One region of the Rhodococcus sp. H29-C3 genome, then DNA from elsewhere that is predicted to be linked to it. Evidence: predicted binding sites of a transcription regulator. Region 1 holds the regulator's gene; the other holds the start of a gene.

What was found. The regulator LexA, encoded in region 1, represses DNA repair genes until DNA is damaged. The targets are predictions, from matches to a motif close to CGAACANNTGTTCG.
Region 2: a site for LexA is predicted at 4,952-4,965, ahead of cofD (2-phospho-L-lactate transferase). Genes of this name have one in related genera too.

What each region holds. Positions count from the first base shown of each region.
Region 1 covers NZ_JASITC010000005.1:323,123-338,212, reverse strand. Annotated here, with positions in the region: gene QMK32_RS14615 (hydrogen peroxide-inducible genes activator) at 1-146, opposite strand, end outside; gene QMK32_RS14610 (peroxiredoxin) at 352-939, shown strand; gene ahpD (alkylhydroperoxidase, AhpD family) at 941-1,480, shown strand; gene QMK32_RS14600 (hypothetical protein) at 1,544-2,203, opposite strand; gene QMK32_RS14595 (ArsR/SmtB family transcription factor) at 2,301-2,690, shown strand; gene arsB (ACR3 family arsenite efflux transporter) at 2,687-3,781, shown strand; gene QMK32_RS25380 (allophanate hydrolase-related protein) at 3,810-3,977, shown strand; gene QMK32_RS14585 (hypothetical protein) at 4,109-4,333, shown strand; gene QMK32_RS14580 (aminotransferase family protein) at 4,317-5,576, opposite strand; gene QMK32_RS14575 (Pr6Pr family membrane protein) at 5,591-6,253, opposite strand; gene hrpA (ATP-dependent RNA helicase HrpA) at 6,347-10,252, shown strand; gene nrdR (transcriptional regulator NrdR) at 10,299-10,766, opposite strand; gene QMK32_RS14560 (hypothetical protein) at 10,942-11,481, opposite strand; gene lexA (transcriptional repressor LexA) at 11,895-12,593, shown strand; gene QMK32_RS14550 (acyl-CoA dehydrogenase family protein) at 12,677-13,819, opposite strand; gene QMK32_RS14545 (uracil-xanthine permease family protein) at 13,956-15,090, opposite strand, start outside.
Region 2 covers NZ_JASITC010000006.1:52,811-67,900, forward strand. Annotated here, with positions in the region: gene manA (mannose-6-phosphate isomerase, class I) at 1-251, opposite strand, end outside; gene QMK32_RS15430 (tobH protein) at 251-1,426, opposite strand; gene QMK32_RS15435 (phosphomannomutase/phosphoglucomutase) at 1,507-2,883, opposite strand; gene QMK32_RS15440 (DUF3499 domain-containing protein) at 3,135-3,557, opposite strand; gene QMK32_RS15445 (metallopeptidase family protein) at 3,633-4,121, shown strand; gene QMK32_RS15450 (WhiB family transcriptional regulator) at 4,148-4,381, opposite strand; gene cofD (2-phospho-L-lactate transferase) at 5,245-6,213, shown strand; gene QMK32_RS15460 (coenzyme F420-0:L-glutamate ligase) at 6,210-7,565, shown strand; gene QMK32_RS15465 (NUDIX hydrolase) at 7,567-8,115, shown strand; gene manB (mannose-1-phosphate guanylyltransferase) at 8,121-9,206, opposite strand; gene QMK32_RS15475 (glycosyltransferase family 2 protein) at 9,196-10,092, opposite strand; gene rfbD (dTDP-4-dehydrorhamnose reductase) at 10,127-10,999, opposite strand; gene QMK32_RS15485 (LCP family protein) at 11,297-12,748, shown strand; gene QMK32_RS15490 (TIGR03089 family protein) at 12,769-13,476, shown strand; gene QMK32_RS15495 (hypothetical protein) at 13,473-13,853, opposite strand; gene purE (5-(carboxyamino)imidazole ribonucleotide mutase) at 13,868-14,377, opposite strand; gene QMK32_RS15505 (5-(carboxyamino)imidazole ribonucleotide synthase) at 14,374-15,090, opposite strand, start outside.

The DNA.
Region 1 (15,090 bases):
CCCTGTTCCAGCGAGGCGAGGGCCTGCGAGAGTGTCGGCTGACTGATGTGCAGTCGCGCCGCGGCACTTCCGAAGTGACGTTGCTCGGCAACGGCGACGAAAGCACGCAGCTGTGAGAGCGTCGGTTGATAACTTCTATCAGTCATGCCTATCAGTCTAGTGCTACTAATCACCTTTACCTTTCGAGTATTTTTTGGCACACTCGTACATGTCGGAGATCGACCGTAGGAAGCACCGACAACACGCGGCGGTGCTCCACACACGACTCCGCCCATTCGCGACACCGTGCATGTACGAATCCGACGCGCACCACGAGCGCGACGCATGCGCACCACTACAGAGGAGGACCATATGGCCCTGTTGACAATTGGCGATCAGTTCCCCGCATACAACCTCACCGGCGTTATCGGCGGAGACCTGTCGAAGGTCAACGCCCAGCAGCCCGACGACTACTTCACCACCGTCACCAGCGATGACTATGCAGGCAAGTGGCGCATCGTCTTCTTCTGGCCGAAAGACTTCACCTTCGTGTGCCCGACCGAGATCGCCGCATTCGGAAAGCTGAACGAAGAGTTCGCCGACCGCGACGCCCAGGTACTCGGAGCGTCCGTCGACAACGAGTTCGTGCACTTCCAGTGGCGTGCACAGCACGAGGACCTGAAGACCCTTCCCTTCCCCATCCTTTCCGACCTCAAGCGTGAGCTCGCAACCGCTGCAGGTGTTCTCAACTCCGACGGCGTCGCAGACCGCGCGACGTTCATCGTCGATCCGAACAACGAGATTCAGTTCGTCTCCGTCACCGCAGGTTCCGTCGGCCGCAACGTCGACGAGGTTCTGCGTGTTCTCGACGCACTGCAGTCCGACGAGCTGTGCGCATGCAACTGGAAGAAGGGCGACCCCACCATCGACGCAGGCGAGCTGCTGACGGCGAGCGTCTGACATGAGCGTGGAGAATTTGAAGAAGGCCCTTCCCGAGTACGCCAAGGATCTCAAGCTCAACCTGAGTTCCATTGCGCGATCGACGGTTCTGAGTGAGCAGCAGCTATGGGGGACACTTCTCGCTACTGCTGCGGCCACGAAGTCTGCGACGACGCTGAAAGAGATCGCTGAGGAGGCTGCGGACACACTGTCCGCCGATGCCTACAACGCCGCTCTGGGTGCAGCATCCATCATGGGGATGAACAACGTCTTCTACCGCACCAAGGGCTACCTCGACGGCAAGTACGACGACCTCCGCGCAGGTCTGCGGATGAACATCATCGGCAATCCTGGCGTCGACAAGACCGATTTCGAACTGTTTTCGCTGGCAGTCTCGGCAGTCAACGGATGCAACCACTGCGTCGAGGCACACGAGAAGACCCTTCGCGACGAGGGCGTCGACCGTGAGGTCATCTTCGAGTCGATCCGCGCAGCTTCGATCGTCGCAGGCGTCGGCCAGGCCATCGAGGCCAGCCGCACGCTCGACGGTGCAACCGTCTGATAGACGAAATACACAGCGAAAGAGGCCCGCACACTCGTGTGCGGGCCTCTTTTTTCCTTCAGTTCACTCGGTGATGGTCGGCCGGATCTCGGGTACATCGACAGCGATCTCGTCGCCGAGGTGGACGCCCTCAGCGAGGGGTAACCGGTCACCGCTCCAGAATTTTCCGGGATCGAACCAATTCGCCTTCTTGTTGCCGTTCAGCAGACCCATCGACTCGTACGTCATTGCGACTACTTCTGCGCAATACGCTGTTTCCAGAGCGGCGGCATGGTGCTCACTCTTACGGAAGCTCGGCACGCGCCCCTTGAACCATCGACCCGCAAGTTTCGCAGTAGTCGGGAACGCCGTTCCGTCCATTCGAGCTATGGTGCGCAGCAATGCATCTTCCTGCTCTCGAGTGACGGCATTGTCGAGTTGTCTGAGCCAGCAACGCTGCCCGTACTTGTTCGACCACTGCATCACTGCCGCATGGAGATCATGCAGCTGCACGCCGCGCTGAAAGTTCCCGGTCCACATGTCCTGCAGCGATTTACCCAACTCGGCGTGCCACATGAGCGGAGGAAGGTCGTCGACCACGACTGCCATGCCGACGTGGTTGACCGGACTGTTGGTCAACGTCTGTATCGCACGATCAGTGGCAGAATGACCGCGGAAGATCCAGATGTCTCCGGTCCGAGTCGCATCAACCGCTGTGTTCAAATCGATCCGCGACGCAGTCATGTCGCTCAGCCTAGATCGTCTCGAAACCGCGAACTCCCCCACCAGGTATTCAGTGGAGTCGTTTGACGTTTGATTCGAAATTAATCAATATAGACATGTGTCGAATCAACCCCTCCTCGTCGACGACCTCAGCAGCGGCGTGTGCTGCTCGCCGCTGATTGCCGAGCCATTGTCCGCCGACTGGGCAGGGGATCTCGCGCGAATGTTCAAAGCGCTCGGCGATCCGGCCCGGCTTCGACTTCTGAGCCTGGTCGCAAGTCACGCCGGTGGTGAAGCGTGCGTGTGCGACATCTCTGATTCGTTCGACATATCTCAGCCGACGATCTCCCATCATCTCAAAGTGTTGCGTGAAGCTGGTTTGCTCGACTGCGAACGCCGTGGAACCTGGGTCTACTACTGGGTTATACCTGCTGCGCTGCAACAATTGTCGTCGGTCTTGGCCGCCGCCGACCCGACCACCGACGATGTTGCGCTGGTGACCGTATGAGTAGCCAGGCGAACACCTCCGATCACCCGGCCGTCGTCGGCAAGCTCTCCACTCTCGACCGGTTCCTGCCGGTATGGATCGGCGTCGCGATGGTCATCGGCTTGGCGTTGGGTCGGTTGATTCCGGGCCTGAACAACGCCCTGTCGACCATCTCGATCGACGGCGTCTCACTACCTATCGCTGTCGGTCTGCTGATCATGATGTATCCGGTCCTGGCGAAGGTCCGGTACGACCGACTGGAAACCGTCACCGGTGACAAGCGCCTGCTGGCCGGATCGTTGGTACTCAACTGGGTCCTCGGCCCGGCACTGATGTTTGCTCTCGCTTGGCTCTTCCTCCCCGACCTGCCCGAGTACCGCACCGGCCTGATCATCGTCGGTCTCGCCCGCTGCATCGCGATGGTCATCATTTGGAACGACCTCGCATGCGGCGACCGCGAAGCCGCCGCCGTCCTGGTTGCCATCAACTCGGTCTTCCAGGTATTCATGTTCGCCGTCCTCGGATGGTTCTATCTTTCCGTCCTACCGGGCTGGCTCGGCCTGGAGCAGACCACCATCGAGGCTTCCCCCTGGCAGATAGCGAAGTCGGTACTGATCTTCCTCGGCATACCGCTGATAGCGGGGTTTGCTTCTCGCTACTTGGGCGAACGCACCAAGGGCAGGGAATGGTACGAGTCGAACTTCATCCCGAAGATCGGGCCGTGGGCTCTCTACGGCCTGCTGTTCACCATCGTCATTCTCTTTGCGCTGCAGGGTGATCGGATCACTTCCCAACCGATGGACGTCGTTCGTATCGCCCTTCCACTGTTGGTCTACTTCGCGGTGATGTGGGGCGGCGGTTACGCCCTCGGGGCCGCGATGGGCCTGGGCTACGCACGCACCACCACGCTCGCCTTCACCGCGGCAGGCAACAACTTCGAACTCGCCATCGCCGTCGCGATCGCCACCTACGGCGCAACATCCGGGCAGGCATTGGCCGGGGTCGTCGGCCCGCTCATCGAAGTCCCAGTCCTCGTCGGGCTCGTCTACGTCTCACTCTCACTACGTAAACGCTTCATTTCGGCCTCGCCGACCGCGACCAAGGAGTTGTGATGTCCAGCATCCCCAGCGTGTTGTTCGCCTGCGGGGTCTGACGTCGATCGAGCTGTCAGACGGGCGCGATGTCACTGGCTTCTGCTACGCACACGAAGCGGGCGAAGCAGGCATAGACACCGCCGAGTTCGGTGGTTGGCGGGCGTACGTGGCTTCGGTAAACAGTGACTCTGCGGACCGCGCACCCTTTTTGTAAACCGAACGGCCACGCTCGGAGGCGAATCAAGCGTGCAGCTTTGGAAAAAGGGTGCGCGCTCTAAACGTCGAAGACCTCGTCGCCGAACTCCGCGATCGCTCCACCGTCCGCGATCACAGTACGGTGAAGTGATGAAGCTGTGGAAGATCCTCGGGATGGCAGGCGTCGTCGGTGTTGCCGCGACAGGCGCCCTCGTCGTGAAGTCGGAACGCAAGCGGCAGGCGTATGCCCCCGATGAGGTCCGCGATCAATTGCACAAGCGGTTTGCCGAGGCAGCTGAAACCCCGGTGCTCAACGCTGCACCCAAGCGAACCGGGGTGCAGCGCCTGAAGGACCGGTTCAGCCGAGCGCGCTGAGGATTCGACCGGCGAGCTCTTCTACCTCGTTGTCGGTCATCACGAACGACGGCGAGATCTGCATCGCACCCTGCCCTGCAGCGCGCCCGGAGACCCCGTGTTTGCGGAGCGTCGCGACGAAGGGGAGCGCTTCGGCCGGATCGACCAACTGCACTGCTGCTACTGCACCGAGTCCGCTGCGAACCTCCTGCACGCGAGGGTGTTCGGCGAGTGGCGCCAGATAGGTATGCAGCGACGTCTCGAGGCGAGCGGACTCCTGCAGCAGGTTTTCGCGCTCCATGATGTCCAGTGTTGCCATCGCTGCTGCCGCGGCACCGGCGTGCCCACCGTAGGTATATCCGTGGCGCCACCAGACGCCACCTGAGAAGAACGGCTCGGCGATGTGTGGAGCGACGAATACCGCCCCCATCGGGACGTAGCCCGAGGTGAGTCCCTTTGCCGTGGTCATCAGGTCGGGCTGCAGGTCGAAACGAGTCGAGGCGAACCAGGAACCGCCGATCCGCCCGAAGCCGGTCACTACCTCGTCCGCGACGAACAGTACGTCGTTGTCACGACAGATTTGCCGCACCTCCTGCAAGTACCCCTTCGGTGGCAGGTAGACCCCACCAGCACCGATGATGGGTTCGCAGAAGAACGCTGCGATCTTGTCGGCACCGACTTCCTCGATGAGGGCCAGCAAGCTCTTCGCATCGTCCCAAGCGACTGTGCGCGCATCCGGCATCAGCTCGCCGTAGTTCTCCCGATTCACGGCTATACCAGCCAGTGCAGTACCGGCGACATGCATTCCGTGGTAAGCCTTTTCACGTCCGACGATAAGCGTCTTCCCAGGCTTGCCCACCTCGTGCCAGTAACGCCTGGCCAATTTCGCCGCTGTGTCGATCGAGTCGGAACCACCCGAGGTGAAGAACACCTTGCTACCCGCGACGGGCGCGATCTTCCCGAGCCGCTCCGCAAGTGCCAGCGTCGTCTCCGGGACGAAATCACCGAAGTTGGAGTAGTGCGCCAGCGATCCGAGCTGGGCGGCGACGGCGTCGGCGATCTCGGTCCGGCCGTGACCGACGTTCGTGAACCACAGCCCGGCAGTTGCATCGAGATACTTGTTGCCGTCTCGGTCCCAGATGTGAGCTCCCTCGCCACGTGAGACGACGAAGGGGCCTGTTCTGGTCACTGCACCCATATCGGCGAAACCGTGCCATAGGGCGGAGGAGGTGGACTCAGGGGAAGTATCAGCCACAGAAGACATGGCTCCGAGCTTAGTCAACGAGCTGCGTCCGATTGAGCCCCGTACCGCCATCGGCTGCCGAGCCGGCCGACTGCGTTCACCGCAAGTGCCATCAAGACGAATGCGACGGTGAGTACGAGCAGACCGATCACCAACGCAACGTATCCCTGGCTGCGCGGATCGAGGAACGGATACGGATACCAGTCGACGATCGGACCGCGGATCAGACTGTAGATCCCGTATACGAAAGGAAAGACAAGCCAGATCAGCGACTGTGTCTCGGTAATCTTCCGACGCGGCGGCACCACGATCCAGTCGATCAGAATCACCACCGGCATGATTCGATGAACCACATTGTTGGTCCACGGATCAGCGACGCCGACGTCGATCCCGGCGAGAAGAACGGCGTAGATGATCCCGGTGATCACCATGTACACCGTCACACCCCCGCGGAACAACTGCCAGCGCTCCCCCTGCAGGTCCGCCACCCCGCCCACGGTAAGCACGAGGACAGTCAGAACATTGCTGAGCACGGTGAAGTAGCTGAAGTAGTTGGAGAGCGAGAACGAGCTACTGTCCAGGCCCTGTGCGACGATCCACGAGAGCGCGGCGAACGTGAGCGCAGCAAACAGAAGTCGCAATGCCCTCACGGGCACGGGTGTACCGAGTACAGCGGGCGCTTGCCGCGAGGTCGTCATAGTCGATCTTGGCACGGCCAAGAAGTGATTTCCCCACGTTTGCGTCGGGCAGTCCTGCTCTCGCGCCACCGGGCAGATACCCTGGTGGGCAGCATGTCCACATCAACATCCCCGTCTTCGAGTCTCAGACGCACCCTGACCACCCGACTTTCGTCGGTCTCCGTGCGCGACGCCCACCGCCTCCGCCGCAAGCTCGAACGTGCCCGCACCGACGATGCCCTGGCAGCGATCGAACCCGAGATCGCTCGCGCCGAGACTCTGACCGCCAACCGGCGGGCCGCGCTCCCGACGATCGAGTACCCCGAGGCGCTTCCGGTCAGCCGCCGCAAGGACGACATCGCCGCCGCCATCGAGCAACATCAGGTCGTGATCGTCGCCGGCGAAACCGGATCGGGAAAAACGACACAGATTCCCAAGATCTGTCTCGAACTGGGCCGTGGGATTCGAGGATCCATCGGCCACACCCAACCCCGTCGACTCGCTGCCAGAACAGTTGCCGAGCGCATCGCCGAGGAGGTAGGCGAGACTCTCGGACAATCAATCGGTTACAAGGTCAGATTCACCGACCAATCCTCGGACTCGACACTGGTCAAGCTGATGACCGATGGAATTCTCTTGGCCGAGATTCAACGGGACCGGATGCTTCGGCAGTACGACACACTCATCATCGACGAGGCTCACGAACGAAGCCTGAATATCGACTTCATCCTCGGCTATCTGGCTCAGCTACTCCCCCGCCGGCCCGATTTGAAGGTGATCATCACCTCCGCAACGATCGATCCGGAACGATTCGCCCAGCACTTCGCCCGGGACGGTGTACCGGCCCCAATCATCGAAGTGTCCGGCCGCACGTTCCCCGTGGAGATGCGCTATCGGCCCCTGACGGTCGACGCAGGCGAGACCATAGTCGACCGAGATCCCGTCGACGCGGCATGCGATGCCGTAGACGAACTCATGGCCGAAGGTGAAGGCGACATTCTCGTCTTCCTCTCCGGGGAACGCGAAATCCGCGATACGGCCGATGCGTTGCGCGATAGGCAACTACCCAACACCGAGGTCGTACCCCTTTACGCGCGCTTGTCCGCCGATGAGCAGCACCGAGTATTCTCCTCGCACACCGGCCGCCGCGTCGTTCTCTCGACCAACGTCGCCGAGACGTCACTGACGGTTCCCGGGATCAGATACGTCGTCGACCCCGGTACCGCGCGAATCTCGCGCTACTCGTTGCGCACCAAGGTCCAGCGACTCCCTATCGAGCCGATTTCGCAGGCATCGGCCCGTCAGCGGGCAGGTAGGTGTGGCCGTGTGGCCGACGGAATCTGCATCCGTCTGTACTCCGAAGACGACTTCGATGCACGGCCACCGTTCACCGAACCGGAGATCCTCCGCACCAACCTCGCTTCGGTAATCCTGCAAATGACCTCCCTTGGCCTGGGCAAGATCGATGCATTCCCCTTTGTCGAGCCGCCCGATCCGCGTAGCATTCGCGACGGAATCGGTTTGCTCGAAGAGTTGGGGGCGTTGAAGCCGTCCTCGAACACCGGCGAGTCCGAGCTCACACCGATCGGGCGCGAACTGGCTCAGCTTCCAGTCGATCCGCGCATGGCCCGCATGCTCGTGGAAGCGAACAAGACGGGCGCGCTCGCCGACGCTCTCGTCGTTGTTTCTGCGATGTCCATCCAGGACGTTCGCGAACGTCCAGCCGAACACCAGCAAGCAGCCGATGAGCAGCACGCGAGATTCACGGCTCCGAACTCGGACTTCCTGTCGTACACAGCACTATGGGAATACCTTCGCGACCAACGAAACGACCTGTCCTCGAATCAGTTTCGAAGAATGTGTCGAAACGAATTCCTGCACTATCTCCGTGTGCGCGAATGGCAGGATCTGCACGGTCAACTACGTCAGATCACCAGAGGTCTCGGCTGGACTGTGCCCGACGCGCCGAGCTCGCACGATTCGTTGCATCAGGCGCTCCTGGCCGGCCTCCTTTCGCACATCGGAGTCAAAGAAGGTGACAAACGCGAATTCCTCGGTGCCCGCGGAACCCACTTTGCGATATTCCCCGGGTCCGGGCTGTTCAAAAAGCCTCCACGCTGGGTGATGGCGGCGGAACTGGTCGAGACCGGACGTCTATGGGGCCGGATGGCGGCCCGAATCGAACCCGAATGGGCCGAACGACTCGCCCCACATCTAGTGAAACGAACGTACTCCGAGCCACATTGGTCCACGAAACGCCAATCTGCCATGGCGTACGAACGCGTTACCCTGTACGGACTTCCCCTCGTGACCGGCCGACCGGTCGGGTACCACAGCATCGATGCAGAAGCGTCACGCGAGCTGTTCATCAGACATGCACTGGTACAAGGCGAATGGACGACGCAGCATCCGTTCTTTCACAAGAACCGCGCACTGCTCGACGACGTCGGCGAACTCGAGAATCGGGCCCGCCGTCGCGACATCGTTGTCGACGACGATGCACTCTTCGAGTTCTACGACGCCAGAATCGGGGCGGAAGCCGTTTCCGCTCGCCACTTCGACACGTGGTGGAAGAAGACGCGACGCACGACGCCGGATCTACTCGACTTCACGGCATCGACCGTCGTCAATCCGGATGCTGCATCCGTACTCGGTGGGGAGTATCCCGATGCGTGGCGCCAGGGCGAGGTCCAGTTTCCGCTGACCTATCAGTTCGAGCCCGGTTCCGCCGCCGACGGAGTCAGCGCCCGCATCCCGATCGCCCTGCTCGCGCAGGTTCAACCGGTCGGATTCGACTGGCTGGTCCCGGGCATGCGAGCAGAACTTGTCAGCACACTGATCAAACTGCTGCCCAAGACTTTACGACGCAACGTGGTGCCCGCTCCCGATTTTGCCGTCGCCGCACTGAGGGCGATGAAGCCGAGATCGGAACCCGTTCTCACCGCGCTGGCTCGTGAACTCTCACGGTTGGGTTCATGCCGGATCGATCCGGCAGACTTTCAGGTTTCAGAGCTCCCCGACCATCTCCGGATGACCTTCGTCGCGGTAGATACCAACGGAGAGGTACTCGGATCGAACAAGGACCTGACCGCCCTCCGACAGACCCTGTCTCCGCGAGTGAACCGCGAAGTCGCCAGTGCGGTCGGCCAAGCCGAGCGGGCGGCCACACTGGCGTGGACGTCGTCCACTCTGGGGACTCTCGAGCAGACAGTCTCACGTTCCGTCGGCGGCCAACGAGTCACCGGATATCCCGCACTCGTTCCGGAAAACGGCGGCGTCGCGGTCCGCGTACTGAGCACGCCGGCCCAGCAACGAACCGCAATGCGTAACGGAACCAGAACTCTGTTGAGCGATCGCGCGCCGCGCGGCACCAAGGCACTCATCGCTGGAATTCCGACCAAGGAAAGAATCGCACTCGGACAGAATCCGTACGGCAACATCGAAGCACTGCTCGAGGACTGCCGCACGACAGCAATCGACGAGTCGATGAGTGCTCACGGCGGTCCCGTACGCTCGCCGGAAGAATTCGAAGCACTGGTCAAGTCGGTGAATGCCGAGGTAACCGAACGCACGTCTCGGGTACTCGCACTGATTCGACCGATTCTGACTGCAGCCATGGAGCTTCGAGCTGCACTCGAGCGAGCCAACGGCGACGCCGCCGATGACGTCCGCGAACAACTAGCCGGTCTGGTATTCGATGGCTTCGTATTCGAATTCGGCTCTGCCAGGCTCACGGAAATCCCCCGGTACCTCACCGCCGCCACTCGGCGACTCGGCTCACTACCCAGCAGCGCGAACCGGGACGAAACTGGTCTGAACGTACTCGATCGAGTCTACGAGGCATACGACCGACTGCTGAAGTCGCTTCCGGAAGCCAGACACCAGAGCAAACCAGTGCAGGAGATCTTCTGGATGATCGAGGAGTTGCGAATCCAACTTTTCGCACAAGGAATTCGTACGGCGTACCCGATATCGGAAAAAAGGATCACAAAAGCAATCCAGGCCATCAGCCAACAGTGACGGCCTCGCGTCGACCACATTCACGCCCGTCCAGCGCACGCGGTCGTCAGTCGACAGTGGCAGCTGACTGTCGTTGCTCGCGAAGGTCCTGAATTTCTTTCTCGAAGTCCTCGGCCGAGCTGAAAGACTTGTATACCGACGCGAACCGAAGGTACGCAACCTCGTCGAGATCGCGAAGCGGACCGAGAATGGCCAGTCCGACCTCGTTGCTCGGGATCTCGGCCGATCCGGATGCCCGAACTGCATCCTCGACCTGCTGAGCCAACAGATTCAGGGCGTCGTTGTCGACATCTCGGCCCTGGCAGGCGCGACGGACACCTCGCACCACTTTCTCGCGACTGAAGGGCTCGGTGACTCCGCTGCGCTTCACTACAGCCAGGACAGCGGTTTCCACTGTGGTGAAGCGGCGTCCGCACTCCGGGCATGATCGACGACGACGGATCGCCTGACCTTCGTCGGCCTCGCGAGAGTCCACCACGCGGGAGTCAGGGTGCTTGCAGAACGGGCAATGCATGTAAGAGCCTCCGTCGTAGCCGTCACACCATCTCGTAGGTAGCGCAAGAGGTGCAGGAACCGAGGATACTCGGACTGCTACCGGACCCAGTGCCGCGTACCTGGCTCGATCCCCGAGGAGTGCTTCGGGCACCGACCTTCGAGGTGGTGGGTCTGTGGAAGGAGGCACTGCTGCATCACTGGCCTGAGTCGGTGGCCGTGGTGAGGTCCTGCACGGTAGTACCGAAGAAACCACCTTGCTCCACGACCGCAACATCCCCCGCTGAGCCGCTGTCGAGATGTCCGGCGCGTAGATTGGCCAGCCCAACCAAGCCCAGAAGAACAATGACAGTGAGCAGCACCCCCGCGATCGTCGCGGTCCATGAAATCGTCTGACCTGACGTCTCGTCGTCGAAGCGTCGATCGGCGGAGCTCTGATCGACGAACCGGTTCCCGCCACTCTGTGGCGCGGCGGTGTGAAGATAGTGCCGACGCTCGAGTGACGCGCATGACGTGCGCGGCCGAGAAGTACGGACAGACGACGCCGAGCGTGCTGTGCGATCGAGGGTGTCGCGACCGTCTGCACTGCGACCGTCTGCACTACGACCGTCTGCGCTACGACCTGCTGCTGCGAGACTGGTGAGAGCTCTTGGGCGCTCTGTCGTGATGCTCATCGGAACCTCCACTGCGGTGTACAGATCGACCGTGACGATGCCCGCGGGTGCCGCGATATTCATCTTTGTTCGATCAGGCGTTCGATGAACGCTTGTTCGAAGTTCTATCACGCAACTCGGACAATGTCAGCAGAAGTTACGACACGGATCGAACAGATGTTTGATCGAACAGGGATTTCGGGCTAGATTCGTGTCAGAAACCACACGTCACATCCACACCACGCGTTCGGGCCACTCGAGCACTCGAGAAGGCCCGGCAGGGGAAGGCGATGCAGGAGGATGAACGAATGAAAGAAGAGACCTCGTCAGGGTCACCGAAGTCCACAGGCAAGGCAGGCGGGAAGGCACCCGGGAAGACGAAGGCTACGGCACCGAGCGCGAAGTCACGCGGAAGTGCGACCGGCGGAAAGACCGACGCGCCGGTCGCCAAGATTGCCGGAACTGCCAAGGCAACCGCAACTGCCAAGGCAACCTCGGTGCCGACGGCGAAGGCGTTCGAAGGTGAGGGCACCGACATCAATGCGGGTCTGACCGAACGTCAGCGCAAGGTTCTCGAGGTCATCAGGGCATCGGTGACCGAGCGTGGCTACCCGCCGAGTATCCGGGAGATCGGGGATGCGGTCGGGTTGACCTCTACGTCGTCGGTCGCTCATCAACTTCGAACGCTGGAGCGCAAAGGCTTCCTCCGACGTGATCCGAACCGCCCACGCGCAGTCGATGTACGCGGCCTCGACGAGGTACAGGCAGACCACGCTGCAGCCGTAGCCGACGGCTCGGCGCCTGCGGAAGATCATCTGCCGACCCCGACGTTCGTTCCGGTATTGGGACGAATCGCTGCCGGCGGTCCGATTCTTGCCGAGCAGGCAGTCGAAGACGTTTTCCCACTCCCCCGCGAACTGGTCGGCCAGGGTTCCCTGTTTCTGCTGAGAGTAGTCGGCGAGTCCATGATCGAAGCAGCAATCTGCGATGGCGACTGGGTGGTGGTTCGACAGCAGAGCGTCGCCGACAACGGCGACATCGTTGCGGCCATGATCGATGGCGAAGCCACGGTGAAGACGTTCAAGCGCACCAAGGGTGAGGTATGGCTGTTGCCGCACAACCCTTTGTTCGAGCCGATCCCGGGCAATGACGCAGCCATCCTCGGCAAGGTCGTCACGGTCATGCGCAAGCTCTGATCAGCGAGTTCGTACAGATGAAGGGCCGCAACCTCTCGTTTCAAGGTTGCGGCCCTTCATCTGTATCGGTTGGAAGGTGAGTGTTACAGATTCAGTCCTCGCCCGATGATTTCCTTCATGATCTCGGTCGTTCCGCCGTAGATCGTCTGCACCCGAGAGTCCATGTATGCCTTGGCGATCGGGTATTCCTTCATGTATCCGTATCCGCCGTGCAGTTGCAGGCAACGGTCGATGAGACGCACCTGATTCTCGGTGGTCCACCACTTGGCCATAGCGGCTTCCTGGACCGTCAGCTTGCCGTCGTTGAGCAGTTCGATGAATTTGTCGACCATGATCCGTGAGGCCGTCATCTCGGTTGCCAACTCCGCCAGCACGAATCGTGTGTTCTGGAATTTGCCGATGGACTTACCGAAGGCCTTGCGATCACGGCAGTACTGAATTGTCATTTCGAGCGCCGACTCCATGGCGGCTGCTGCGACGACCGCAATGGACAGTCGTTCCTGAGGCAGGTTCTGCATCAGGTAGATGAAGCCCATCCCCTCCTCACCGAGAAGGTTCGCGGCCGGCACGCGAACGTCGGTGAAGCTGAGCTCAGCCGTGTCCTGCGCCTTCATCCCGATCTTGTCGAGATTGCGTCCACGTTCGAAACCAGGCATGTCGCGCTCGACAACGAGCAAGCTGAATCCCTGCGCACCCTTGTCGGGGTCGGTGCAGGCTACGACGATGACGAGGTCGGCATTGATTCCGTTGGTGATGAACGTCTTCGACCCGTTGAGGACCCATTCGTCTCCATCACGAACGGCCTTGGTCTTGATTCCCTGCAGGTCGCTACCGGTACCGGGCTCGGTCATCGCGATCGCGGTGATCAACTCACCGGAACTGAATCCGGGGAGCCAACGCTGCTTCTGTTCTTCGTTCGTCAAATTGATGAGGTATGGCGCCACGACGTCGTTGTGCAGCGTGAATCCGATTCCGCTGTAGCCGCCGCGGGTAGTTTCCTCGGTGACGATGGCGTTGTAGCGGAAGTCCTTGACACCGCCACCGCCGTACTCCTCCGGCACGTCGGTGCCGAGGAATCCCTGCTTTCCAGCTTCTACCCACACCCAACGATCGACGAGATTCTGCTCTTCCCACTTGGCGTGGTTCGGCGCAACGTGTTGGTCGAGGAACTTGCGGTACGACTCGCGAAACATGTCGTGCTCGGAATCGAATATCGTGCGTTCCACTTCGGTCTCCTTCGAATTGCCAACCGACGGCACAATGGGTCACCGCCGGTGAACTGACGTCATTCGAGCCTACGGCCGAATTGATAACACGGTCGATGACCGAGCCGCGCGGAATCGGTGACCGAAGCCAGTGCTGCTATCGGCGCTGTGTGCGAGAAAGGGCGCGCAGCACGGGATAGCCGACCAAGATTCCGACCGATCCCCAGGCGATACCGCCGAGCTCCACCGACCCGACCGTCAGCGTCAGATCGCCGATGCCGGCAACGATGGCCGCAGCAACGACAACGAGGTTGACGGGATCGGTGAAATCGACCTTGCTATCTGACCAGATCCGCACACCCAGCAGGCCGATCAGTCCGTACAGAACCAGTGTCGCGCCACCGATGACTCCGTCCGGGACCGTGAACACCAACGCGCCGAACTTCGGCGAGAACGCGAGCACGACGGCCGTCACCGCGGCCACCCAGTAGGCCGCGGTCGAATACACGCGGGTCGCCGCCATCACGCCGATGTTCTCGGCGTAGGTCGTCGTGCCCGAGCCACCCGCAGCACCTGCCAGCGTCGTCGCCAATCCGTCTGCGATGAGTGCGTCTCCGGCGAGGTCGTCGAGTTTTTTACCCGTCATTGCCGACACTGCTTTGACGTGGCCGACGTTCTCGGCCACGAGAACGATAACAACGGGTAGTGCGATGAGTACGACGGACAATTCGAACGTCGGTCCGCGGAATTCGGGAATACCGATCCATTCTGCAGCCCTCATCGCGTCGAGTTTGACGTCCGAGATCTGCCCTGACAGTGCAGCGAAAACCCACCCGACGATGACACCGACGAGGATTCCGAGGCGGCCGAGCAGTCCCGGGCCGGCAACGGTCACCAGCAGAATCGCCGCGAGAGTCACGGCGGCCACGAGCGGCTGCGCCTCGAACGACGACGTCGCTGCGGGAGCGAGGTTGAGTCCGATGAGAACCACAACTGCACCTGTGACGACTGGAGGCATCACCGCTTCGATGAGTCGTCCGCCCGCGAACTTGACGATGACGCCGACGAGGGTCAGCACGACGCCCACGGACAAGACGGCGCCGAGCTGCGCGGCAGGGCCGCTGGCCTGTGCCGCGCTGAGCGGTGCGATGAAGGCGAACGAGGACCCGAGATAACTGGGAATCCGCCCCCGCGTGATCACAAGGAAAAGGGCGGTACCGATGCCCGAGAACAACAGTGTCGTGGTGACGGGAAATCCGGTCACTGTGGGGACGAGCAACGTGGCGCCGAAC
Region 2 (15,090 bases), on a different contig from region 1:
AGAAAGGGCAGCCTTCCCTGGTACGTCGCGGACGTATCGGCTCCAAGCTCGAAAGCCGGGTTCTCATCGATGACGCTGAGCAGCGACCTCGTCGAGGTGCCGTCGGCGATCATTGCTGGATCTGCCGGGTGCGCCCCGAGCCAGATTTCGGCTTCCGGATGTTCGGACGGAACCGGCCGGCCTTGCAAAGCTGCAAGAACAGTTCTCGATCCCCACGCATACGACCTGACTGCACCGAGCAGTGGTTGCACTATTTACCGCCCATCAAATGTAGATACGCGGCAGCCATTTCCAGCCGCGTCGCCAATACTGCCGTTGCCCCTATTTCACCGGCAGAGTGCGTGTTGTTTCCTGCACCGCCCCGAGCTTCTCGCCGGTAACCTCCGGCGCCGTCCACAGACTCCGAAAACGATCCGAAATCGATGCTCCCCCGATCGGACTCGGGTAAGCCCGCCGTGATCACAACGGAGTCCGGTAGCGCAGCCGTCCGACGTTCGGCCGACGCGGCGGAAGAATCGGATGCCAAGACCACTACTCGAATCGCCTGTTCGGGCCGGGGCCCGTCGAACTCCTCGTCGTGGAAGAAGGCATCGTATTCGACGGGTGCTGCACCGTTCGTGCGACCGGAGGACACGACGGCGGCGATGACATCGGAGAGTTCACTCGCCCCCGCCACGACGCCGGCAGCGCGCAGCAAAACCTCACTACCGTGTCGGGCCAATTCGACGTCGACGGCTGCCGAACCGGACAGCACAACCCTGCTGCCCGAGATCTGAGCGGCAAGCGACTTCGCCGGGTTCCGAAAAACCTCGTGCGACGGATGGTTTCGAGCCGCCTCGGCGTCGAGAAGATCTGCGACTTCGGACAGATCGGGGAGCAAAGATCGATAGGCGCCATCGGACACAGCAGCGAGAACCGCCGTTCCAGCAGCCAGATAACGCATCAACGTGTTGTGCTCGCGCACAGCGACCCTCGGGGGAAGGAACACAGCGCGGCCTGCCGCAGCAGAGCGCAGCGGTCCCTCGTCCGGGGTGACGAGAACAGTTTCGGCGCCCCGGCGAACGGCTGCGGATGTAGATTCTGCGAGCCGTGGATCACCGGCGTCGTCGCCGGAGATCACAACTACGTCGAGCGGACCGACCCACAGCGGCGTCGTCGCGGCGTGCACAAGTGGAAAACCGATGCGTGCACCGATCGCGGCGATGAGCATGGATGCGGCCCGACCCGCGCGACCTTGACCCGCGACGAAGACAACGCTGCGAGGACGAAGATCGCCCAGCCGTTCGGATACGGACTCCTCGACGGCTGCATAGGTCGCACGGACCTGCGCGCCTGCCAATGCGGCGCTGCGCAGGGCCCCGTCGGTATCGGCGGCGGCAAGTGCGGCAGTGTCATCCAAATTCAGCAGAGACGACGGAGCTGTCATGGCTGTCTGCACCGTCCTTTCCTTACCGACGTCCACTCACCGACCGAGTGCATTCGTGAGTGCGAGCGTCTCGTAGTCCACTATTCCAGTTGTCCTCGCACAATGCCCAATATCTCGGAGGTCAAAGCGTCGACATCTTCGCTGGTGCGGGCCTCGACGTTCAGGCGCAACAGCGGTTCGGTATTCGATGCCCGGAGATTGAACCAGGCACCGTCTGCGAGGTCGATGGTGACACCGTCCAACCGGTCGACCGATACCGTACGGTCCGCGAAGGCCACGAGCACTGCGCTCGTGCGCTCGGCAGCATCATCGACCGTCGAGTTGATCTCCCCGGACGCAGAATACGACTCGTATGACTTCATCAACTCCGAGAGCGGTCGGTCTGTAGCGCCGAGAGCTGCCAGGACATGCAGCGCCGCGAGCATCCCCGAGTCCGCACCCCAGAAATCGCGGAAGTAGTAGTGGGCGGAGTGCTCACCGCCGAAAACAGCACCGGTCTCTGCCATCTGCTGCTTGATGAACGAATGGCCGACCCTGGTTCGCACTGGTGTACCACCGAGTCTTGTCACCAACTCCGGAACCGAATGGGAGGTGATCAGATTGAAAATCACCGACGCGCCGGGTTCTTTGGCGAGCTCGCGCTCGGCTACCAGCCCGGTCACGGCCGAAGGAGAGACGGGATTACCGAGTTCGTCGACGACGAAGCACCGATCCGCGTCGCCGTCGAATGCCAATCCGATATCGGCACCGGTTTCGCGCACGAACTTCTGCAAGTCGACGAGATTCTTCGGGTCGAGCGGGTTGGCCTCGTGATTGGGGAAGGTTCCGTCGAGCTCGAAATAGAGGGGGTAGATGGTGACCGGCAGCGAATCGAACACAGCAGGCACGGTATGCCCGCCCATCCCGTTTCCGGCGTCGACTGCGATCTTGACACCTGATATCTGAGACAGATCGGCGAGCTCACGCACGAAAGTGGCGTACTCGACCAGAACATCACGATCCGATGTGGTTCCAGGTGTCCCATCGTATTGCGGAACACCGTCGACCAGCTCTGCCTTGATCGTGCCGAGTCCGGTGTCCTGTCCTACCGGCTTGGCTCCCGCGCGGCACAGCTTGATGCCGTTGTACTCCGCAGGATTGTGGCTTGCGGTGAACATGGCACCAGGGCAATCCAGGACACCTGATGCGAAGTAGAGCTGATCGGTCGAGGCAAGACCTATGTGGACGACGTCGAGGCCCTGTGAGGTCACTCCGTCCGCGAATGCCCGTGACAACTCCGGTGACGATGCGCGCATGTCGTGTCCGACCACGACCTGGGAGACGGACTTCTCTCGGACCAATCGCGCGAACGATGCGCCGACGTCTCGCACGAAGTCTGCGTCGATCTGCTCGCCCACCAACCCTCGTACGTCATAGGCCTTGATGACTGCATTGACGGACTCGGCAGTTCGTGCCACGAACGACTCCTCGGAATTTCGGTGGGGTGAGCGGTAGAAGCGAGGCACTGTGGCCAAGCCCTTGCCCTTCGGACATCGTCTTCTCGAGTCGAATCTGTCACAACTCGATGCGAGGAGCGCGAGAAAACCGACCAGTTGTGACCGACCCCATGCGACCGGACGGAACGAAACAATCGCCGCGTACGACGACGGAACAGCGAACGGAACAAAAGGCCGAACAGCCGGGTAGAACGCGGGGATTCACCAACAAGTCAGGAAGTGGGATCCGGAAGCACCCGCAGGTGACCCCGTCGGCCGGTCCGTGCCGGCACAGACGTCCGACGATCTCCGACTACGTCAGCGCGGATGTCCCGTTCTCGAACTCGGTCCACCGACTCGGTATCCTCGCGTCGGACACGATCGCCGCGGCCTGCTTCGCGAACGGCTTCGGCCAGCGCCGTCAAGTCGTCCTCGTCGGGCGTCGTCGTGGTGAAGCCACCCTCGTAGCGAACCATTTCCCAGCCCTTGGGGGCAGTGGTGGTCACAGCGTGTACTTCACACAGGTCCCATGAGTGGGGTTCGGCGACGGTGGCAAGCGGTCCCACTACGGCAGTCGAGTCCGAGTAGACATACGTGAGCGTCGCGACGGCCGAACGACTACACCCGGGCCGGCAGCATCCACGCAGTGATCTCACGAGCAAGAGACTATCCCTCGGTTCAGACTGCACGCCGCCCGACACACCGCGAAGGGTCGGACGATAACCTTGGGCATGGCTCGAACTGGCTCCGGACGACAACCGACCTCCCGATCTGCGGACCGGCGCGGCCGCGGAGTTCGCGGCCCGGTGCTTCCCTCGAACGTCCCGGGGCACCGATCGCGAGCAGACAAATTCGACCGCGTGGTGCTGGAGGCATTTGCTCGCATCGACCACAAGTGGCACGAGCGGTTGGAGAGGCTGGACATCGCGGTCGACGAAGTACCCAAAATCAGGGCCATAGATCCCGAATCGGTCACGTGGCCTCCCGAAGTGGTAGCAGAGGGGCCCGTTCCGTTGTCCAGATTGGTACCGGCCGGCATCGACAAGCGCGGTGATTCGACACGCGCACGGATCGTATTGTTCAGGCGCCCGCTGGAGCGAAGAGCCAAGCACCCGGAGGATCTGGAGGATCTTCTCTACGAGGTACTTGTCGAACAGGTTGCGACCTACCTAGGGGTCGACCCCGACATCATCGACCCGGGTATGGAAGAGGAACGTTAGCCGAAGGATTCGGCACGAATTTCGATCTAGCCGATACCCCGCTTGAGCCGACGACGCTCCCGCTCCGACAGTCCTCCCCAGATTCCGAAACGCTCATCCTTGGCAAGCGCGTACTCGAGGCATTCGCCCTTGACATCGCAACCGAGGCAGATACGTTTTGCTTCCCGAGTCGATCCACCCTTCTCGGGAAAAAATGCCTCAGGATCGGTCTGCGCGCACAGCGCACGCTCTTGCCACTGATCTTCGATCTCCTCGAACATTCGATCGAATCCGGCGACTGCGCTCAGGAACGGCTTTTCCGGAACACGAACTGGCAGAGCCGTTCCCTCCCCCACCGAGTCGTCTTCATCCTCGAAATCCACGTCCGCGGAGACAAGCGCCACGGAATCGCGATCGGCACCGCAAGCGCTGGAAACCATTGAACCTGAATCGGAATCGGCCCGATCGTCGGAATCTACCGACCCCTGCACCACAGAATCGCGGCCGAGGTCCTCGTCCGCTGCAGCTACACCGACAGCGAATGCATCCGAGCGGCCGCTATCTACATGTGTCGCAAAAGTCTTGTCGTTCATACGGTTCCCGTAGTCGCCTCGTGCCGCGCGTACTCGGGAATCGGTCTGCGACGCGTCGCTGACTACGCTGAGGTGAGCCTGGGGTTCGTCCCGCTGTTCACGTGCCACGTACTGGTCGTACATCGCTTCCGCCTCCTCACCATTCGATAGCGCAGAAATTTCCGGTCGGTTCCGAACACCTTGCCCCGCGCCGATATTCGTAGCCATACCCCAACCATCGACTTCCAACACATGCTCCGGCATACTTGACGTCACATGGGAACGAGTGTTCGAATCAAGGGTCACTCCAAGCGAACTCGCCTGACGACCGGGTAATGACATAAATGTGATTAGACACGCCGAAGTAGGTTGCGGTCAAGCCGATACGGGATATTGCAATACCATCTCCAGGTCGGAATCAGCCCTCTCCCCGAATAATCGCCCGTCATCGGCGTGTCGCGCCCCGAAAAACGCACCGAAACCGGGAGTGAGTCCGGATTTCACCGTCCCAGCGCCGCCGAGATGGCGGGCGCCGACCGGTCGGTTCGACCGAGCGCCTAGGCTCTGAATCTGTGAAAGTGACTGTCTTGGTCGGTGGAGTCGGCGGAGCCCGGTTCCTTCAGGGCCTCAAAACACTGCTCGGGGACGACGACGAGATTACTGCGATCGTCAATGTCGGAGACGACGTGTGGATGCACGGTTTACGCATCTGCCCCGACCTCGACACATGTATGTACACCCTGGGCGACGGCATCGATACCGAGCGTGGTTGGGGACGCATCGCGGAGACTTGGCACGCGCGTGACGAACTCGCCGCGTACGGGGCCGACCCGGATTGGTTCGGGCTCGGCGACAGAGACATAGCCACACATCTCATCCGGAGTCGGATGCTCAGGACCGGATATCCACTCTCGGCGGTGACCGAAGCCTTGTGCAACCGATGGAAGCCAGGCGTGCGACTGCTACCGGTGACCGACGACCGGAGCGAGACACACGTCGTCGTCACCGACCCGGACGAAAAGGACGGGGACACTCAGCGAGCAATCCACTTTCAGGAGTGGTGGGTTCGCTACCGAGCACAGATTCCAACACACAGTTTCGCCAATATCGGTGCCGAACAAGCAACTCCGGCACCCGGGGTCCTCGATGCCCTCGCCGACGCCGACGCCGTGATCCTGGCTCCATCCAATCCGGTGGTGAGCGTCGGCGCGATCCTCGCTGTCCCCGGAATCCGCAGTGCACTACGTACGACGTCGGCCAAGGTTGTCGGTCTGTCGCCGGTAGTGGACGGAAAGCCGTTGCGCGGGATGGCAGACGAATGTCTGACCGTCATCGGTGTCGAGACGTCCGCCGAGGCCGTCGGCCGTCACTACGGCGCACGATCGGACACCGGAATCCTCGACGCATGGTTGATCCATTCGACCGATCAGGCCACCATTCCCGGCGTTGATGTACACAGCGTGCCGTTACTGATGACCGACCCCGAAACGACCGCTCTGATGGCCGCAGCGGCACTTCGTTCGGCTGGACTCGAGCTGTGACCGAGCCGATTCCGACCGACCATGCGCCTGGCGGCAGCATCGAGATCATCCCGGTGACCGGGTTACCGGAGTTTCGGCCGGGCGACGATGTTGCGTCCTCGATAGCCGCGTGCGCACCGTGGATCCGCAACGACGACATATTAGTGGTCACCAGCAAGATCGTGTCCAAGGCCGAAGGTCGACTGGTCGACGCACCACTGGATCCAGAAGAACGAGATGCCGCGCGAAGACTGCTGGTCGAGCAGGAAGCAGTTCGGATCGTTGCTCGCAAAGGTCGAACACTGATCACCGAGAATCGACTCGGCATAGTGCAGGCCGCCTCTGGAATCGATGGATCCAACGTCGATCGGGCCGAATTGGCACTGCTCCCGCGAGATCCGGATGCAAGCGCTGCCGCCATACGAGCGGCCCTGGCGTCATCGCTCGGTGTCGACGTCGGCGTCGTCATCACCGACACCATGGGGCGCGCGTGGCGAATCGGACAGATCGATGCCGCGATCGGCTCGGCCGGTCTCGCCGTGATCCATGGCTATGCCGGCGCCGAGGACGGCCAGGGTAACGAGTTGATCGTGACCGAAGTCGCTGTCGCCGACGAGATCGCTGCTGCAGGCGATCTGGTCAAGGGAAAGCTCGGCGCCGTTCCGGTTGCCGTCGTACGTGGCCTGAAGCCGATCGACAATGGCACCGGCGCAAGGGATTTGGTGCGCAGCGGAGAGGAAGACCTCTTCTGGCTCGGTACCAACGAGTCGATCGACAGGGGGCGGCGGGAGGCGCTTCTCGTTCGCCGCTCGGTTCGTTCCTTCACCGGTGAATCGGTGGATCCAGAGGAAATACGCGGCGCCGTCGGCGAAGCACTGACTGCTCCCGCACCGCACCACACCCATCCGGTTCGATTCGTGTGGGTTCGCACCCCGGCTCTACGCACCCAACTGTTGAACAAGATGAAAGAAAAGTGGAGTGAGGACCTCCGCTCGGACGGATACACCGACGAGCAGATAGAGCGCAGAACTTCACGAGGCGACATCTTGTTCGATGCGCCCGAAATCGTGATCCCCTTCTGCGTACCCGACGGCGCACACACGTATCCCGACGAGCGCCGAAACCGAGCCGAGGAAACCATGTTCACCGTTGCGGTCGGCGCCGCGGTGCAAGGCCTGCTCGTGGCGCTTGCAGTGCGAGGACTCGGTAGCTGTTGGATCGGCTCGACGATTTTCGCTGCTGACCTGGTGCGCAGCGAGTTGGGCGTGCCCACCGACTGGAGAGCCATGGGCGCCATCGCAATCGGTCATCCGGACAGCCCTGTCGATCTGCGGAAACCACACCCATTGGGTGACGAACTACTGGAGATGTGAGATGAGTTCGAGCACGCTCCGTCGTTCCGCCACTACTGTGCTGGAGCAGTGGCGGACGAGCCAGTGGCACGAAGATTCGCTCCGTCACACGATGCTCGCCTTCGTCGACAGCAATGCCGACGCCTGCATGCGAGCCAACGAAGCAGGGCACCTCACGGCATCTTCGCTGGTTCTCGACGCGGAGGGCCGCAATGTACTTCTCACCCTGCACCCGCGGGTGGGCCGTTGGATCCAGCTGGGCGGTCATTGCGAAGAATCCGACGACACGGTGGTCGACGCCGCGTTGCGGGAAGCTCGGGAAGAGTCCGGGATCGACAATCTCGACATCGACCCGGCTCTGCTGTCCGCGCACACACACCCGATCACATGCTCGCTCGGCAAGCCCACCCGGCACCTCGACCTGAGATTCTTGGTGCGCGCCCCCGTCGGGGCCCAGGCCGTCCGCAGTGCGGAATCCACGGACCTGCGCTGGTGGCCCGTCGACGCACTTCCCGACACCGCCGAGAAGGACACGATCACCCATCTCGTCGAGCTCGCGCTACTGCGCTAGCGACATCAGACGTCGGTGGAGAACCGGACTCCGCCGTCGGGCAACTTGACCCCCGGCCACACTCTGGCGCCGCGAAGCAGTTCACAGCGGGCACCGATGTCGGCTCCGTCGCCGATGATGGCGTCACGGATCAGTGCGCGCGGTCCGATGCGTACACCGAATCCCAGGATCGAACGCTCGACGACTGCACCCGCTTCGACGACCGCACCGTCGAACACGACCGCGCCGTCGAGACGGGCGCCTGCGCCGATCTCCGCGCCACGGCCGATGACGGTGCCACCGATCAGCAGCGCACCGGGAGCAACGCCCGCGCTGGGATGGACGAGGGATTCGCCTCGGGTGCCGTTCAACGCCGGCGATGGAGCGATGCCGCGCACGAGATCCGCCGAGCCCTGAACGAAGTCTTCCGGGGTTCCCATATCACGCCAATAGGCACTGTCCACATGGCCGAAGACCCGACGACCATCGGCGAGAAGGGAGGGAAACACTTCCCGCTCGACCGATACCGGCCGATCATGCGGAATGGTCTCGATGATCTCACGCTTGAATACGTAGCAACCAGCATTGATCTGGTCCGTCGGCGGATCCTGAGCCTTCTCCAGGAACGCTGTCACACGCCCGTCGGCATCAGTTGGAACACAGCCGAATGCACGAGGGTCACCGACGCGCACGAGATGCAGCGTCACATCCGCGTCGGTCCGCTCATGGGTGTCCAGGACGGCGGTCAAGTCGGTTCCGCCGAGGACGTCGCCGTTGAACACGACGACGTTGTCCGCCCGCAACCGCGGTAGAACGTTGCGAATACCGCCTCCGGTGCCCATGGGCTCCGTCTCGGTGACGTACTCGAGTTCGATACCGAGCGACGAACCGTCACCGAAGTACTCCTCGAAAACCTCGGCTTTGAACGATGTTCCCAACACCACGTGATCGATGCCTGCTGCCTTGATACGTGCGAGCAAATGTGTCAGAAATGGCAGCCCGGCAGTCGGCAGCATAGGCTTCGGAGCCGACAGCGTGAGTGGCCGCAAGCGAGTTCCTTTGCCGCCCACAAGAATTACGGCATCTGTGTTGGAGCGGGTTTCAGCTGACATGGTCGGCCTCTCTATTCTCGTCGATCTGTCGCTGTCGAAGTGCCGCAGCCACAACCACCTTCGAGCGCACCGCAAGGCCCGCTCGCAGAACCCATCGTATGGGAGCCTGCCACGGGTGGGGGTGCCGGTCTGCCTGAAACCTGTACGCACTGGTGTGATGCGCGGGCAGCATCAACTCTGGATGTCGGCCTGCCGCATGACCTTTGGTGTGGGTGATTTCCACGTCGGGCACGTAGACATTCAGCCATCCGGCGGTTCCGAGCCGATCTCCCAAGTCGACATCCTCCATATACATGAAGTAACGGGAATCGAACCCGTTGACGGAATCGAAAGCGGCACGACGAAGCAAAAGGCAAGATCCGGACAACCAGCCGACCGCGCGTTCGGCAACCGCCTCGTTGTCCTGCCGATAACGTTGCGTCCACGGATTGCCCGGCCAGATCTTGCCGAGGACAGCATGTCCGACACCTGAGGTGAGGTCCGGAACTGCGCGTGCAGACGGGTACCTGGTGCCGTCGGGCTCGCGGATGAGAGGCCCGAGCGCACCCGCACGAGGCCATCGCTCGGCCGCGGCAAGCAACCCGTCGAGAGATCCGGGATGCCACCGCACATCGGGATTGGCGACGACAACGAACTCGATGTCGTCGTCGAGTTCGGCTACCGCGCGGTTCACGGCCCCGCCGTAGCCGAGATTGGCGCCGGTTCGAAACAACCTCACGTGGGGGTAGCGCGCATCCGCGGCCTCGACGCTTCCGTCGGTCGACCCATTGTCGGCCATGATGACGAGCGGCACCTCCTCTGTCGCCGAAGAGAGGGAGGAGAGGAATTGATCCAGATACTTCCCGGGGGAATATGTCACCGTGACGACGGCCAGCTTGGAACTCACGCGGGCCAGACTAACCGGCGAAGCCGGTATTGCCTCACCTCGCGCCGGCACTAACCTCACCCAACGCGTCGGTGAGTGCTTCGCGCCACGGCCGTAGTGGGGTGAGGCCGGCAGCGGTCCAGGCATCAGCGGACAACACCGAGTACGACGGCCTGGGGGCCGGTCGCACGAACTCGGCACTCGAGCAGGCCAACACACGTTCCGGGTCTGCACCCGCACCGGCGAAAACAGCACGTGCCAATTCGAACCAGCTTGCGGTCCCAGCATTTGTCAGATTAAGTATCGCCTGCCCGCTCGGCGGCGAAGCAGCGAGTTCCAGTAATCCGGACGCGAGATCACGGGAATAGGTCGGAGATCCGATCTGATCGTTCACCACCGACACGGTCTCTCGCTCACGCTCGAGGCGCAGCATCGTCGAGACGAAGTCTGCCCCGGTTCCGGTGTAGACCCAGGCTGTACGCACGACCGTTGCCGACGGCAACACTCGTAGGACAGCCTGCTCACCGGCTAGCTTGGTTCTTCCGTAAGCGCTGCGCGGGGCCGTCGGGGATTGAGGTAGGTACGGAAAAGTCGCGGTGCCGTCGAACACATAGTCGGTCGAGACGTGCACGAGGCGCGCACCGACGCGCGCACAAGCAATCGCCAGGTTCTCGGGACCGTCTGCGTTTACCTTCAACGCCGTTGCTTCGTCCGATTCTGCAGCATCGACCGCGGTATAGGCGGCGCAGTTGATCACCACCATGCCCGGCTCGACGGCGTCGGCAACTGACCTCGCGTCGGTGATGTCCAGCTCTGCGCTGGTCACACCGAGCGTCGTTACGCTGCTCGCACCGTTGCTGTTGTTCGAAAGGTGCAGTATCTGCCGGCCGAGCTGTCCGCCCGCTCCGGTCACAAGGATTTTCGCCACAGTTGCAAAGTGTGGCACGCCGCCCGTGCTTGAGCGAGACGGTGACACTTCACAAGTAACCTGACTGGTCGGGGCGAGAAATGCGTAGAACAAGAGTGGAGAGGTCACCAGGTGCAACGAGAGTCTGACGGATCGCGAGGCGCGCGGCGGTCCTCGGCGCGCCGTCGCGACCCTGGGCAACGCCCTGCCCGGGGGCGCACTCGGGCGCCACACCGCAATGACCGCCTCAGCGAGGACGAGAGTGCCGGCGGCAAACCTGGAAACGGACTACCGGCCGACAGGCCAGGCATTCCTCGGATGCTGATCGCGGCCATGTCCGTTCTTGTGCTGGTCGTGACAGGTTTCGCATGGCGAAGCGTCGACGACCTTCGCTCGAACATCGCTACTGCAGGTGGCCTCGGTTTGGGTGGTGGATCCGACGGCGCAGTGGACATCCTCATGGTCGGCACCGACAGCCGCACCGATGCGCACGGCAACGCCCTGACGCAAAGCGAGCTCGATTCACTGCATGCCGGTGACGAGGTGGCATCGAACACGGACACGATCGTCCTTATTCGCGTACCCAACGACGGTTCTTCGGCAACCGCGATCTCGATACCCCGTGATGCGTACGTCGCGGTTCCGGGACTCGGAAAGTCCAAGATCAACGCGGCTTACGGCGCAACGAAGGAGAACAAGCGCCTCGAACTCGTCGAGCAGGGTGTGTCCGACACGGACGCGGACTCACAGTCGACCGAAGCCGGACGCGAGGCGCTCATCGAATCGGTGGCCGATCTGACGGGGGTCACCGTTGATCACTACGCCGAGGTGGGTCTACTCGGTTTCGTACTGCTGACCGATGCGGTCGGCGGCGTGAACGTGTGCCTCAACGCCCCGGTGGACGAGCCGCTGTCCGGAGCGAACTTCCCCGGCGGCGAGCAGACACTGTCCGGTGCCGACGCGTTGAGTTTCGTCCGGCAGCGACACGATCTTCCGCGTGGCGACCTCGACCGAATCGTGCGTCAGCAGGTATTCATGGCATCACTCGTGCGGAGTGTGCTGAGCGCGAAAACGTTGAGCAACCCGAGCAAGTTGAGTCAGCTCAGCTCCGCAGTCCAGCGTTCGGTTGTTCTTGATTCCGATTGGGACATACTCCAATTCGCGACCCGTTTGCAGGATCTCGCCGGCGGTAAGGTCAAGTTCGAGACGATCCCCGCCGTCGACATCAACGGTGTAACCGATTACGGCGAATCGATTGTCGAGGTCGATCCAGATGCGGTGAAGACCTACGTCGAGAGGCTTGTCGACGGGTCCGTCGACGACCAGGACTCTGCACCGGCGACCGACACTCCCACCGTCGACCCGTCTTCGGTCACGGTGGACGTCGCCAACGACAGCGGAATCGACGGACTCGCGAACGGTGTGGCAGCGTCGCTCGGATCGCTCGGATACACGAGCGGCTCGGTCGGAAACTACGAGGGAGCGTCGGTCTCCGCCACAACGATTCAGGCGGCAGATCCGGACAGTGATGCAGCGAGGTCGGTGGCAGCTGCTCTCGGCGGGCTCGAAGTGGCCTCCGACGACACACTGCCGCGCGACACCGTTCGGGTGGTACTGGCCTCCGACTACTCCGGCCCCGGGGCCGACGGCAGCACCGCATCACCGACAACCGCATCCCCAACTACCAACGGTACGGCCGCGAGCGGTGCAGGCGAATCACCTGCACCGCCGATCGACGCAGGCTCGGCGGGCCCTGCTTGCGTCAACTGAGCTCCGCTAGGGTTGCGCCTGTGGCCTCAACGTTGACGCAGGAACTGCTCGATCCGATACTCGCGACCGATCCCTCCGGTCCGCGGGTGACGTATTACGACGACGGGACGGGTGAACGGGTCGAGGTATCGACGATCACGCTCGCCAATTGGGCTGCAAAGACCGCCAACCTGTTGTGCGACGAGTTCGGACTCGCACCCGGTGCCAAGGTCAGTATCCTGCTTCCCGCTCACTGGCAGACCGTGGCCGTCCTGCTCGGTGCGTGGTGGGCAGGTGCCGAGGTCGTCCTTGTCGCGGACGACACGGCAGAGCTCGCACTCGTGCACGGTTCTCGAATCGACGAGGCCGGCGACATACCCGAAATACTCGCCCTGTCGCTCGATGCATTCGGCAAACCGGTTCCCGATCTTCCTATCGGAGTGACCGACTACGCCACCTCGGTACGCGTACACGGAGACCAATTTCGGCCGACCGGCGCGGGAGCTGCTCTCGACGGACGATCGATCGAGGAGGTGTTGGCGGAGGCACGTAGCCGAGCCCAGGCACATTCGTTGGACACTGGAGACCGCGTGCTCTCGTCGTTGCCATGGGGTACGACCGAGGAATTGATCGACGGACTACTGTCGGTTTTGGTTTCCGGCAGCTCGCTCGTGCAAGTGAACAACCCAGACGAGACGAAGACCGACCGTCGCAGCACTACCGAAAAGGTCACCAAGACGCTCGGTTAGGACCTGCCGACGTATCCACCGTCGTCGAGGCCTGCTTCGATCTCGAAGCGATTCCGCGCGCCCGGATTCCGTAGTTCCTCCACCAGATAGCGAACCGCGAACAGTGGCCCGTACCTCGCCCACTGGTCTGCGTGCACCGCCTCATGGCGCAGAACACTGCGCGAGATGTTGGCGCGGGTGAGGTAAGCGGCACCGATGGTCGTTCCGCCGCGACCGAAACCCGCACGCATTCCCCGACAGATGAAGAGCCGATACTCGTCGTCGAAGACGATCTCGGCCCGCCACAACGTCGCATAGACGAGCGCAAGGTAGGTGACGACGGCTACCGTGCGCCCCCGAGTACAGGTGTCCGGCCGCCGGATCGACCATGCGGACACCGGAGCGAAACGCACTACCCGAGGAGCTTGGCGCGCAGTGCCGCGTCCTTGTCGAGCACCATTGCCTCTAGGTCTTGTTGAAACTTCTCGATTCGCGACCGGAGCTCGGGGTCCGAGGCGCCCAGAATGCGAACCGCGAGGAGCCCTGCGTTGCGAGCACCACCGATCGACACCGTGGCAACCGGTATCCCGGCGGGCATCTGCACGATCGACAGCAGTGAATCCATACCGTCCAAGTACTTCAAGGGAACAGGTACACCGATGACCGGCAGCGGCGTCGCCGAAGCGACCATGCCTGGCAGATGAGCTGCTCCACCGGCTCCGGCGATGATCACGCTGAGCCCCCGCTCGGCCGCGCTCGTCGCGTAATCGAGCATGCGCTTGGGTGTGCGGTGCGCCGAGACGACACCGACCTCGAAGCGAATGCCGAATTCGGCCAATGCGTCCGCTGCGGCCTCCATCGTCGGCCAGTCGGAGTCGCTGCCCATGATGAGGCCGACCTGAGGCCCCAGTGGTTCGGTCATTGGTGCGGGTCCCATCCGTCGGTCCATTCTGCGTGCGACATCCAGTGTGCCGCGCGTTCGGCTTTCTCCCGGACAGCGGCTACGTACGCCTCGTCCGATGCTTGCCCGTTCGGTGATCCGAGTACGTTGACATGGCCGATCTTGCGGGCTTCGCGCTCGCCCTTGCCGTAGAGATGAACCTTGGCGTCCGGCATCCGCGCGAAGAGGTGATGAAGCCGTTCGTCCATCGTCATCGTCGGGGCCTCTGATGCTCCGAGAATATTGGCCATGACCGTGACCGGAGCCAACGGCGTCGTATCACCCAGTGGGTAGTCGAGTACCGCGCGAACATGCTGCTCGAACTGCGAAGTTCGGCATCCGTCCATGCTCCAATGCCCGGAGTTGTGCGGACGCATCGCGAGTTCGTTCACGAGGATGGCGCCGTCGATGGTCTCGAACAGCTCGACCGCCATGGCGCCGACGACTCCGAGCTCGGCAGCAAGCGCCAGAGCCATTCTTTCCGCGTCGATCGCCACATCGTCGTCGAGCGAGCCCGCCGGTGCGATGACCACCGCGCATTGCCCGTCGCGCTGCACCGTTTCGACTACGGGCCACGCCGCACCCTGTCCGAAAGGAGACCTCCCGACCATGACGGAGAGCTCGCGCCGCAGTTCGACCTTCTCCTCGACCATCAGTGCGACGCCGAGATCGAGCTGACGCGCCACGATGTCTTC